3 linked regions of the Salipiger abyssi genome follow. The protein of the gene in region 1 interacts with the protein of each later gene in a pairwise test. Links are inferred from orthologs where the notes say so. Each region holds a gene or a part of one and is shown on either strand. Other genes may lie near its edges.

What was found. Proteins that work in one complex are often made in the same cells at the same time.
Region 2: the proteins of ftsZ (region 1) and Ga0080574_RS16105 interact in binary tests that used the Escherichia coli proteins (3 or more experiments, as listed by UniProt). The link is inferred for Salipiger abyssi from one-to-one orthologs.
Region 3: the proteins of ftsZ (region 1) and rlmN interact in binary tests that used the Escherichia coli proteins (3 or more experiments, as listed by UniProt). The link is inferred for Salipiger abyssi from one-to-one orthologs.

What each region holds. Positions count from the first base shown.
Region 1 is NZ_CP015093.1:503,048-505,971, forward strand. What follows is about bases 69-2,924. They hold ftsZ (cell division protein FtsZ), read right to left. Parts: upstream 2,418-2,924; coding sequence 720-2,417; downstream 69-719. Other genes in these bases: lpxC (UDP-3-O-acyl-N-acetylglucosamine deacetylase), read right to left, coding at 69-488; ftsA (cell division protein FtsA), read right to left, coding at 2,862-2,924. Also shown: more of lpxC, read right to left, coding at 1-68. UniProt on the Escherichia coli protein: Essential cell division protein that forms a contractile ring structure (Z ring) at the future cell division site. The regulation of the ring assembly controls the timing and the location of cell division.
Region 2 is NZ_CP015093.1:2,583,142-2,586,152, reverse strand. What follows is about bases 23-2,965. They hold Ga0080574_RS16105 (rod shape-determining protein), read right to left. Parts: upstream 2,046-2,965; coding sequence 999-2,045; downstream 23-998. Other genes in these bases: Ga0080574_RS16095 (YtoQ family protein), read left to right, coding at 2,965-2,965; Ga0080574_RS16100 (alpha/beta hydrolase family protein), read right to left, coding at 2,176-2,814; mreC (rod shape-determining protein MreC), read right to left, coding at 45-953; Ga0080574_RS16115 (rod shape-determining protein MreD), read right to left, coding at 23-52. Outside these bases: more of Ga0080574_RS16115, read right to left, coding at 1-22; more of Ga0080574_RS16095, read left to right, coding at 2,966-3,011. UniProt on the Escherichia coli protein: Forms membrane-associated dynamic filaments that are essential for cell shape determination. Acts by regulating cell wall synthesis and cell elongation, and thus cell shape.
Region 3 is NZ_CP015093.1:1,766,441-1,769,433, reverse strand. The notes cover bases 23-2,947. They hold rlmN (dual-specificity RNA methyltransferase RlmN), read right to left. Parts: upstream 2,121-2,947; coding sequence 924-2,120; downstream 23-923. Other genes in these bases: Ga0080574_RS12115 (TIGR02302 family protein), read right to left, coding at 2,391-2,947; Ga0080574_RS12125 (hypothetical protein), read right to left, coding at 400-831; Ga0080574_RS12130 (heavy metal translocating P-type ATPase), read right to left, coding at 23-352. Outside these bases: more of Ga0080574_RS12130, read right to left, coding at 1-22; more of Ga0080574_RS12115, read right to left, coding at 2,948-2,993.

The DNA.
Region 1 (2,924 bases):
AAGGCGATGTGGAAATCCATGCTCAGCCCCTCGCCTTCCGGCGCCGGGCTCAGCCGGGCCCAGCCGCTGTCGGTCTTCACCTCGACGGGCTTGAGGATCTCGATGGCGCGCACCGGCGCATGCAGGCCGCGTACGCCGCGCGCCAGGATGCCGCGCACGAAGGGGGCGGCGGAACCATCGAGAATCGGCACTTCCGGACCGTCGATCTCGATCAGCGCGTTATGCACGCCGCAACCGGCCAGCGCGGCCATGACATGTTCGATGGTCGAGACCGCGACACCGGCGGCGTTGACGATGCGGGTGCAGAGCGGGGTCACCTCGACGGCGTCCCAGCGCGCGGGCACCAGCGTGTCGCCCAGCAGGATATCGGTCCGCTTGAACCAGATGCCGTGCTCGGCCATGGCCGGACGGATCGTCATACGCGCGGGCTTGCCGGAATGCAGGCCAACGCCTTGAAAGGTCACAGCGGAACGGAGTGTCGTCTGCACGTGGATCACCTCGGTCTTCGGAACCCGCCTCCCCAATAGGCGGCTTCTTCGAGCTTGGAGATATAGACGCCCCCCTGTCATCTCAAATCAAAGATTGTAACCGCCTGAAACATCGCCGTAACGCGATGCGCGAAACCCCGCGCAGCTTTGAAAATCGCCTCGGAACCCACTGTTATAGAATAGAAAAACGCCCCGAAATCGGGGGCGTTCCCATCCGCTTTCGCGAGAAAATCAGTTCGCCTGACGCCGCAGGAAGGCGGGAATTTCAATCCGGTCCTGATCCTGCGCCTCTTCCGGATCCGACACCGGTGCCGGCTGATGAGCCTGAACCGGCGGCTGCTGGCGGCGCGGCGCGGGCGCCGCTTCCTGGGCATGGCCGGTCATGCGGTTGATCAGCGAGTTGATGCCAAAGCGCGGCTTGTCGCCCTCGGTTCCGCGCGCGGCCCCCGCAGGCTGCTGCGGCTGCATCTGACGCGGCGCCTGCGCCTGCCCTGCCGCCTGCTGGCGGTTGCGCGCGGCGGCGGCCTGAAGCCGGGCCATGGTGTCCGGCGAAGGCGTGCCCGGCGTCGGCGCGCGCGGCGCGACAAAGGTTTCGGGCTCGGCTTCGAGCGCGTCGGGCTGCGGCTGGAACTGCGCCACCTGCGGACGGTAGGCCGGCGGCGGCAGATCGTCCTGGGCCTGGGCCGCGGCGGGGGCCGGCTCTTCGAAGAGGCTCTCCGCAGGCTCTTGCGCGTGGCGCTCGCTCTCCAGCGACTCAAAGAGCGACGGCTCGTCCTCCTCGTATTCCGGCTCTGCCACCTGCGCGGCAACCGGGGCCGGCGCGGGTTTCGGTGCCGGAGCCGGGGCCTGTGCCGGCGCGGGAGCCGGTGCGGCGGCAGCCGGGGCCGGCGCTTCATCGGTCATGGTCGGCTTCAGCGGCTCCGACAGTTTGCGGCGCGGCACCGGGATATCGTTCTGCACGGCGGTGGCGTCGATGCCGGTGGCGACGACGGAGACGCGCATCACGCCTTCCATGCTGTCATCCAGCGTCGAGCCGACGATGATATTGGCGTCGGCATCCACTTCCTCGCGGATGCGGTTGGCCGCCTCGTCGAGTTCGAACAGCGTCAGGTCGTGGCCGCCTGTGATGTTGATCAGCACGCCCTTCGCGCCCTTCAGCGAAATCTCGTCGAGCAGCGGGTTCGCTATAGCCTTCTCGGCCGCCTGGATCGCGCGTTCCTCGCCCTCGGCCTCGCCGGTGCCCATCATCGCCTTGCCCATCTCGTCCATCACCGAGCGGACATCGGCGAAGTCGAGGTTGATCAGGCCCGGGCGCACCATCAGGTCGGAAATGCCCTTCACACCTTGATAAAGCACATTGTCGGCAAGCGAGAACGCCTCGGTGAAGGTGGTCTTTTCGTTGGCCAGACGGAACAGGTTCTGGTTCGGAATGATGATCAGCGTGTCGACGACCTTTTGCAGCGCCTCGACGCCGTCCTCGGCCTGACGCATGCGCTTGGCGCCTTCGAACTGGAAGGGCTTGGTCACCACGCCGACGGTCAGCACGCCCAGCTCGCGCGCGGCCTGCGCGATGATCGGGGCTGCACCGGTGCCGGTGCCGCCGCCCATGCCGGCGGTGATGAAGCACATATGCGCGCCGGCCAGGTGATCGACGATCTGCTCGATGCTCTCCTCGGCGGCGGCGGCGCCCACGGAAGCCCGCGCACCGGCGCCCAGCCCCTCGGTCACCTTCACGCCCAGCTGCACCTTGTTATGCGCCATGGACTGTTGCAGCGCCTGCGCGTCGGTGTTCGCGGTGACGAAATCCACGCCCTCGAGCTGCTGGGTGATCATGTTGTTGACGGCGTTGCCGCCGGCACCGCCCACGCCGAAGACCGTAATCCGGGGCTTCAGCTCTTCCTGGCCGGGCATCGAGAGGTTGAGTGTCATATGCTGGTCCGCCTGTCTTTTATGACTTGTTTGCACGCCTGTCCTGCGCCTTTGCGAGCAATTCTTACCGATATCTGACGGGTCGGTCACGTAAAAAACGCAGATTCGCCACGAAATATAGGGGATTCTGGGGCCGTCCGCGCGGGATTTCGCCGAAACCGCTAGATTTTGCGGCCTGCGCGCATCCACGCGCAACAGACCTCGGGCGGCACACCGGGATCACGGGTGCCGTCAGGGTGTTTCGCTCGCAATTTTCCGGGAAGTCTGCCCGACAACCCTCACCTCTGCGTCTTGTGCACAGATCTGTGGATAAGCTAGCAGAGTCGCGCTCCGCCGTCACCCCGGTATCTGTGGCGAAACGCGCGGATTTTCGCGCGCCCCGCCCTTTCATCTTTCTTCAAATACTCAAAAAAAACATCCCGCCCGCGCCACGGGCGCCGCCGCTCACCAGTTGTCGCGGAACCATTTCACCGCGCGTTTCAGCGAGCGCGCCGGGTATTTGTCGAC
Region 2 (3,011 bases), 2.1 Mb from region 1 along the record:
CGACAAAGGCGCCGCGCATGATCCAGATGCGCGCGGGACGGGCCTCAGCCATCGGGCTGCTCCGCCCCGCCGGCGCTGTCGCTGCCCGGCGCGATTTCCGGCAGGATCAGCGCCGAGGGCGCGCTCACCCGGCGCGCGCCGTGATCGCGCAGCACGCGCAGGAATTCCAGCCGCTCGTAATCGGCGGCCAGCCGCACCCGCAGCCGCCCGCCCGGATCCTCGGCCACCTGCCCGATGAGCAGGCCCGGCGGGAACACCTCGCCATCGCCGGAGGTCACGATGCGGTCGCCGGGGCGGACCTGATCGGCGTCTTCGAGAAAGTCGATGGGGGGCGCGGCGGAATTGTCACCGGTGACCAGCGCGCGCTGGCCGGAGGGCTGGATGATCGCGGGAATGCGGCTGGTGGCATCGGTCAGCAGGATCACCCGGGAGGTGTTCGGCCCCACGCCCGAGATCCGCCCCACCAGCCCGATCCCGTCCATGGTCGCCCAGCCGTCGACGATGCCGTCGCGCGAGCCCACGTTGATCAGCGCCGACTGCCGGAAGGGCGAGCCGCTGTCGGCCAGCACCACGCCGGTGATATAGGTAAGGCGCGGATCGAGACGCACATTGTTGAGATCGCGCAGCCGGGCGTTTTCCTGCTCCAGTTGCAGCGCCGCCTCTTTCCAGGCGGTCATCTGCCGCAGCTCGCGCCGCAGCTCCTGGTTCTGGTCGTAGATGCGCTGGTAGCTCTGGAAATCGCGCAGGATGCCCACCGCGCCGGTCACGGGCGCCATGGCCCAGTCGAAGCCGGGGATCACCGCATCGACGATCTGCGCCCGAAAGCGCTCGACCCGCGGGCTGTCGATGCGCCAGAAGATGAAGAGCCCCACGAGGCACAACAGCAGAACCGCCAGAAGCAGACGCTTCAGCGGGCCGGCATAATCCTCGGAATTGGTCCCGTGCTTGGCCATTCAACCCCTTATAGCAGGCTTGGGGCCGCCGTCACAAAATGCCGATCACGAATCGTAGTCGATGGCGTGGCGCAGCTGCTTTTCGTATTCCAGCGCCTTGCCGGTGCCGAGCGCCACGCAGTTGAGGCTCTCGTCGGCGATGGAAACCGCCAGCCCGGTCTGCTCGCGCAGCGCCAGATCGAGATCGCCCAGCAGCGCACCGCCCCCGGTAAGCATCACGCCCCGGTCGACGATGTCGGCGGCGAGATCCGGCGGCGTGGCTTCGAGCGCGGTCATCACCGCCTCGCAGATCTGCTGCACCGGTTCGGAGAGCGCCTCGGCGACCTGCGCCTGGCTGATCTCGGTTTCCTTGGGCACGCCGTTCAGCAGGTCGCGACCGCGGATCTGCATCGAGCTGCCGCGCCCGTCATCGGGCATGCGCGCGGTGCCGATGGAGGTCTTGATGCGCTCGGCGGTGGATTCGCCCACCAGCAGGTTCTGCTGGCGGCGCAGATAGTTTACGATATGTTCGTCCATGCGGTCGCCGCCGACGCGGATCGAGCGGGCATAGACGATATCGCCCAGCGACAGCACGGCCACCTCGGTGGTGCCGCCGCCGATATCCACGACCATGTTGCCGGTGGGATCGGTGATCGGCATGCCGGCGCCGATGGCGGCTGCGATGGGCTCGGCGATAAGGCCTGCCTTGCGGGCCCCGGCGCTCAGAACCGACTGGCGGATCGCGCGTTTCTCCACCGGCGTGGCGCCGTGCGGGACACAGACGATGATCTTGGGTTTCGAGAAGGTCGAGCGCTTGTGCACCTTGCGGATGAAGTGCTTGATCATCTCCTCGGCGGTGTCGAAATCGGCGATCACCCCCTCGCGCATCGGCCGGATGGCCTCGATGCTGCCCGGCGTCCGGCCCAGCATCAGCTTGGCGTCCTCGCCCACGGCCAGCACCTTCTTGACGCCGTCCTTGACGTGATAGGCGACGACCGACGGTTCAGACAGGATCACCCCCCGTCCCTTGACATAGACCAGCGTGTTCGCCGTCCCAAGGTCGATGGCCATGTCCGCCGAAAAGGCGCCCATGAGTCTGTCCAGTCCAAACATGCTGCGTCCTGCCCCGAATACTAGGATGGGCCCGCGACTCTCCCCGAGCCCAAGCCGGGGCCCTTATAGGACCGCTTTTGCGTACGCGAAAGGGGCAGGACCGCGCAAATCAGCGTGAAACCGCCTTTGCTCAGGCCGGCCAGGCGGTGGGCACCCGTTCCTGCACGCGTTTGAGCTTCAGCAGCTCCATGTAGTTGCCGATCTTGTGATCCTCGCCCGGGTTCGCCTCGTCCGGGGTCAGCCAGTAGAGGCTGCCGACATTTCGGAAGCCCAGGAAAGCCGGCGGCGCGTGGCAGACCGTATCGTCGATGCGGCAGATATTCACCACCCAGCCCTCCCCCGCCATGCGCCCGCGCGATTTGCAGGTTTTCGGCGAGGCAAAGGCGATGGTGGGTGTCGACAGCGAGGCCCCGACGATCTGCGCCGAAGCCGCGCCCAGGCTGTGGCCGACGATGAATTTCGGCCGCAGCCCCTTGGCGAAGGTATAGACGATCTGCGCGTGTTCCAGAAACCCGCCATGCCAGAGCGCGCCGCTGTCGCCCGGCACCACCTCGAACCCGTGCCCGTCCATCGGCCTGCCGCCGAATTGCAGGTTGAAATCGAACCAGTCCGACAGCTCGTTGGTGCCGGGGATCACCAGCGTGCCGTCCTTGAGGTAGAACGCCTGCACGCCGCGAATATCTATGGCGGTATGGACGCGGTCGCCGAGATCGTTGGCATAGGCATCGCGGATCAGCTCCGCCGCGCTCATCACGGGCAATTTGGCCATCGGAAAATCTCCTTCGCTGAAATCAATGACGGGAAGTCTAGCCGCTCCGGTCTCGCAAGGGGAGTCTTCCCGGCGCGATGCCCAACGCGATGCCTTGTTTCCGCGACCGGCTCGCATACCTCATGGGAAACGCAACGAGGGAGGCCGCCCATGGGGCTCAATGTCTATCTGTCCGGAGAAATCCACACCGACTGGCG
Region 3 (2,993 bases), 1.3 Mb from region 1 along the record:
CGCTGCCCGCGAGAATCCGCACCTCGGCGGTTTCGCTCGCGAGGTTCACATTGGCCGACAGCACCCCCGGCACCGCGTTCAGCGCCTTTTCGACGCGGTTCACGCAGGAGGCGCAGCTCATGCCCTCGATCGCCAGCTTCACCTGGGCCTCGCGCGCCGGGTAGCCGGCGCTTTTCAGCGCGTCGCGCAGCGTGGCAAGTCCCGCCGTGCCCTCGACCTTCGCCATCTTGCTGGCGAGGTTCACGCTCGCCTCGTCGACCCCCGGCACCGCGGCCAGCGCCTTCTGCGCACGGCCGGCACAGCCGCCGCAATTCAGCTTGGTCACCTCGAAACGTATGCTCTGGCCAGCCATGACCCGACTCCCGAAATCTGTCTATGGCCGGGATATACTCCTTCCAGTCACTGGAAGGTCAAGGGGCAGCGCAGCCGCTCCCGGCATTCCTCGCACAGAAGCGGCAGGCCCATGCGCTCGCCCGCCGCCACCAGCGGCAGGATCGCCTGCGGCGTGACCAGCATCGTCGCCTCGGCCAGCGCGAGATCGCGGTCCTGCTCCGATGCGAGCAGCACGAACCGGGCCAGGCTGCGCTCGTCGTCGCTGACGCCCTGGGCATCGGCGGGCAAGATCAGCGGCGCGTGCCAGCCGTGGCGGTGCAGCAGCGCCATGAGCTGCTCGAACCCGCCGACACAGTAACGCGCCCGCGCCGTGCCAAGCACATCCGCCAGCGCGGCCTCGAGCCGCGCGGGATCGTGGCGCTGCCGCAGCATCTGCACCACACGCCATTCCGGCGCCCGCATCGCGGGGCCGAGGGGTTCGAACCATTCGTGACGCATGTGTCTCCTCCAGCCAGACAACGCCCAGATTCCGGGCTCACCCGCGATGGGCTGGCTGGACAGGAAAAACCTGACTTATTTTATCGGATAAATCAAGCGCTCCCGCCGACACCCGCCTCGGCGGCGATCTGGGCGCGGGATTTCCGGGCGCGTTCGGTGGCGGATTTCAGCTGACCGCAGGCCGCCATGATATCCTCGCCGCGCGGTGTGCGGATCGGCGAGGCATAGCCCGCCTTGTGCACGATGTCGGCGAATCGCTCGATCCGCTCCCAGTCCGAGCGCTGATAGGGCGCGCCGGGCCATTCGTTGAAGGGGATGAGGTTGATCTTGGCCGGAATGCCCTTGATCAGGTTGATCAGCCGGCGCGCATCGGCGTCGCTGTCGTTCACATCCTTGAGCATCACGTATTCAAAGGTGATGCGCTCGGAGTTCGACAGGCGCGGATATTCGCGCAGCGCGTTCAGCAGCTCTTCGATGTTCCAGCGCTTGTTGATCGGCACCAGCTTGTTGCGGGTCTCGTCGGTGGTGGCGTGAAAGCTCACCGCCATGAGACAGCCGATCTCCTCGGCGCAGCGGGCGATCTCCGGCACCACGCCAGAGGTCGAGAGCGTGATGCGGCGGCGCGACAGCGCGATGCCCTCGCCATCCATGGCGATCTTCATCGCGTCGCGCACATTGTCGAAATTATAAAGCGGCTCGCCCATGCCCATCAGCACGATGTTGGACAGCAGCCGCGGCCCGTTCTCTCCGGTGCCGGTGCCCGGCGCGGGCCATTCGTCCAGATCGTCGCGCGCCAGCATGATCTGGCCGACGATCTCTCCGGCGGTCAGGTTGCGCACCAGCTTCTGCGTGCCTGTGTGGCAGAAGGAACAGGTCAGCGTGCAGCCCACCTGGGACGAGATGCACAGCGTGCCCCGGTCGGTTTCGGGGATATAGACCACCTCGACCTCATGGCCGCCGGCAATGCGCACGAGATATTTCCGCGTGCCATCCGCCGAGACCTGTTTCGAGACGATCTCGGGCAGCGCGATCTGGAAATTGGCATCCAGCCTGGCACGGTAGTCTTTCGCCAGGTTGGTCATCTGGGCGAAATCGCGCACGCCCCAGTGATAGAGCCATTGCCAGATCTGGTTGACCCGCATCTTCGCCTGCTTCTCGGGCGTGCCGATCTCGATCAGCGCCGCGCGCAGCCCGTCGCGGGTGAGACCTATGAGGTTCACCTTGCCGCCCTCCGGCTGCTTGCGGGGAATCGTCACCACGTCCTGCGTGATCGGCGCATCTGCGGCCATCTCGGTCGTCCTTTGGCTGAGGAAGCCTGCTCCATACAGGATTCGTGCTGAGAAACAAAGGGGCGGTAGGGCGCGGTTTCAAGACCCGGCCATTGCCGCGCTCGCCCGGCCTCGCGCAGATTTTGCGTATTTGGAAAGAGAAGAAACACAAGGCGCGCACCTGCCACCTTCTTCTCTTTGACAAATACGCCTGCTGAAACCATCCGGCCCGCGCCCCGCCCAAGACAACGTGCGACCCCGTAGGGTGGGCAATCTTGCCCACCGCACCCCCTAGAACCGCTCCAGCAACCGCTCCAGATACTCAAGCTCCGCCTCGGGGCGCTCGCCCTCACCGCTGCGGCGGCGGATCTCGTCGAGCAGTTCGCGGGCGCGACGATAGACATCCTCGTCCTGCACCATGTTCTCATCGGTGCCGATCTGACCGTTCGCGCCCGAATTGCGCCCCAGCGGATCGCGCTGCTGGCCCGGGTTGCCGCCCTGCGCCTGGCCCTGCTGACCCTGATTCTGCTGTTGCTGCTGCGCCATCGCCTCGCCGAGATTGCGCATGCCCTCGCGCAGCGCCTCCATCGCCTGACTCTGCTGGTCGATCGCCCCGGCGAGATCGTCCTCGCGCAGCGCTTCCTCGGCGCCGTCCATCGCCTCTTCGGCACGGCGCAGCGCGTCACGCGCCGCCTCGCCCGGCTCGGTTCCGGCGCCGGGCAGGTTCTGACGCTGACGATTCAGCTCGCCGCGCAGCGCCTGCTGGCGGTCGGCAAGGCTGTCTCCCAGCGACTGCTGGCCGCCCTGCCCCTGCTGACCCTGTTCGGTGCCCTGACCCTGGCCCTGCTGCTGACCCTGACCGTCGCGCCCCTCTTCGCCATCGCGGCCCTGACC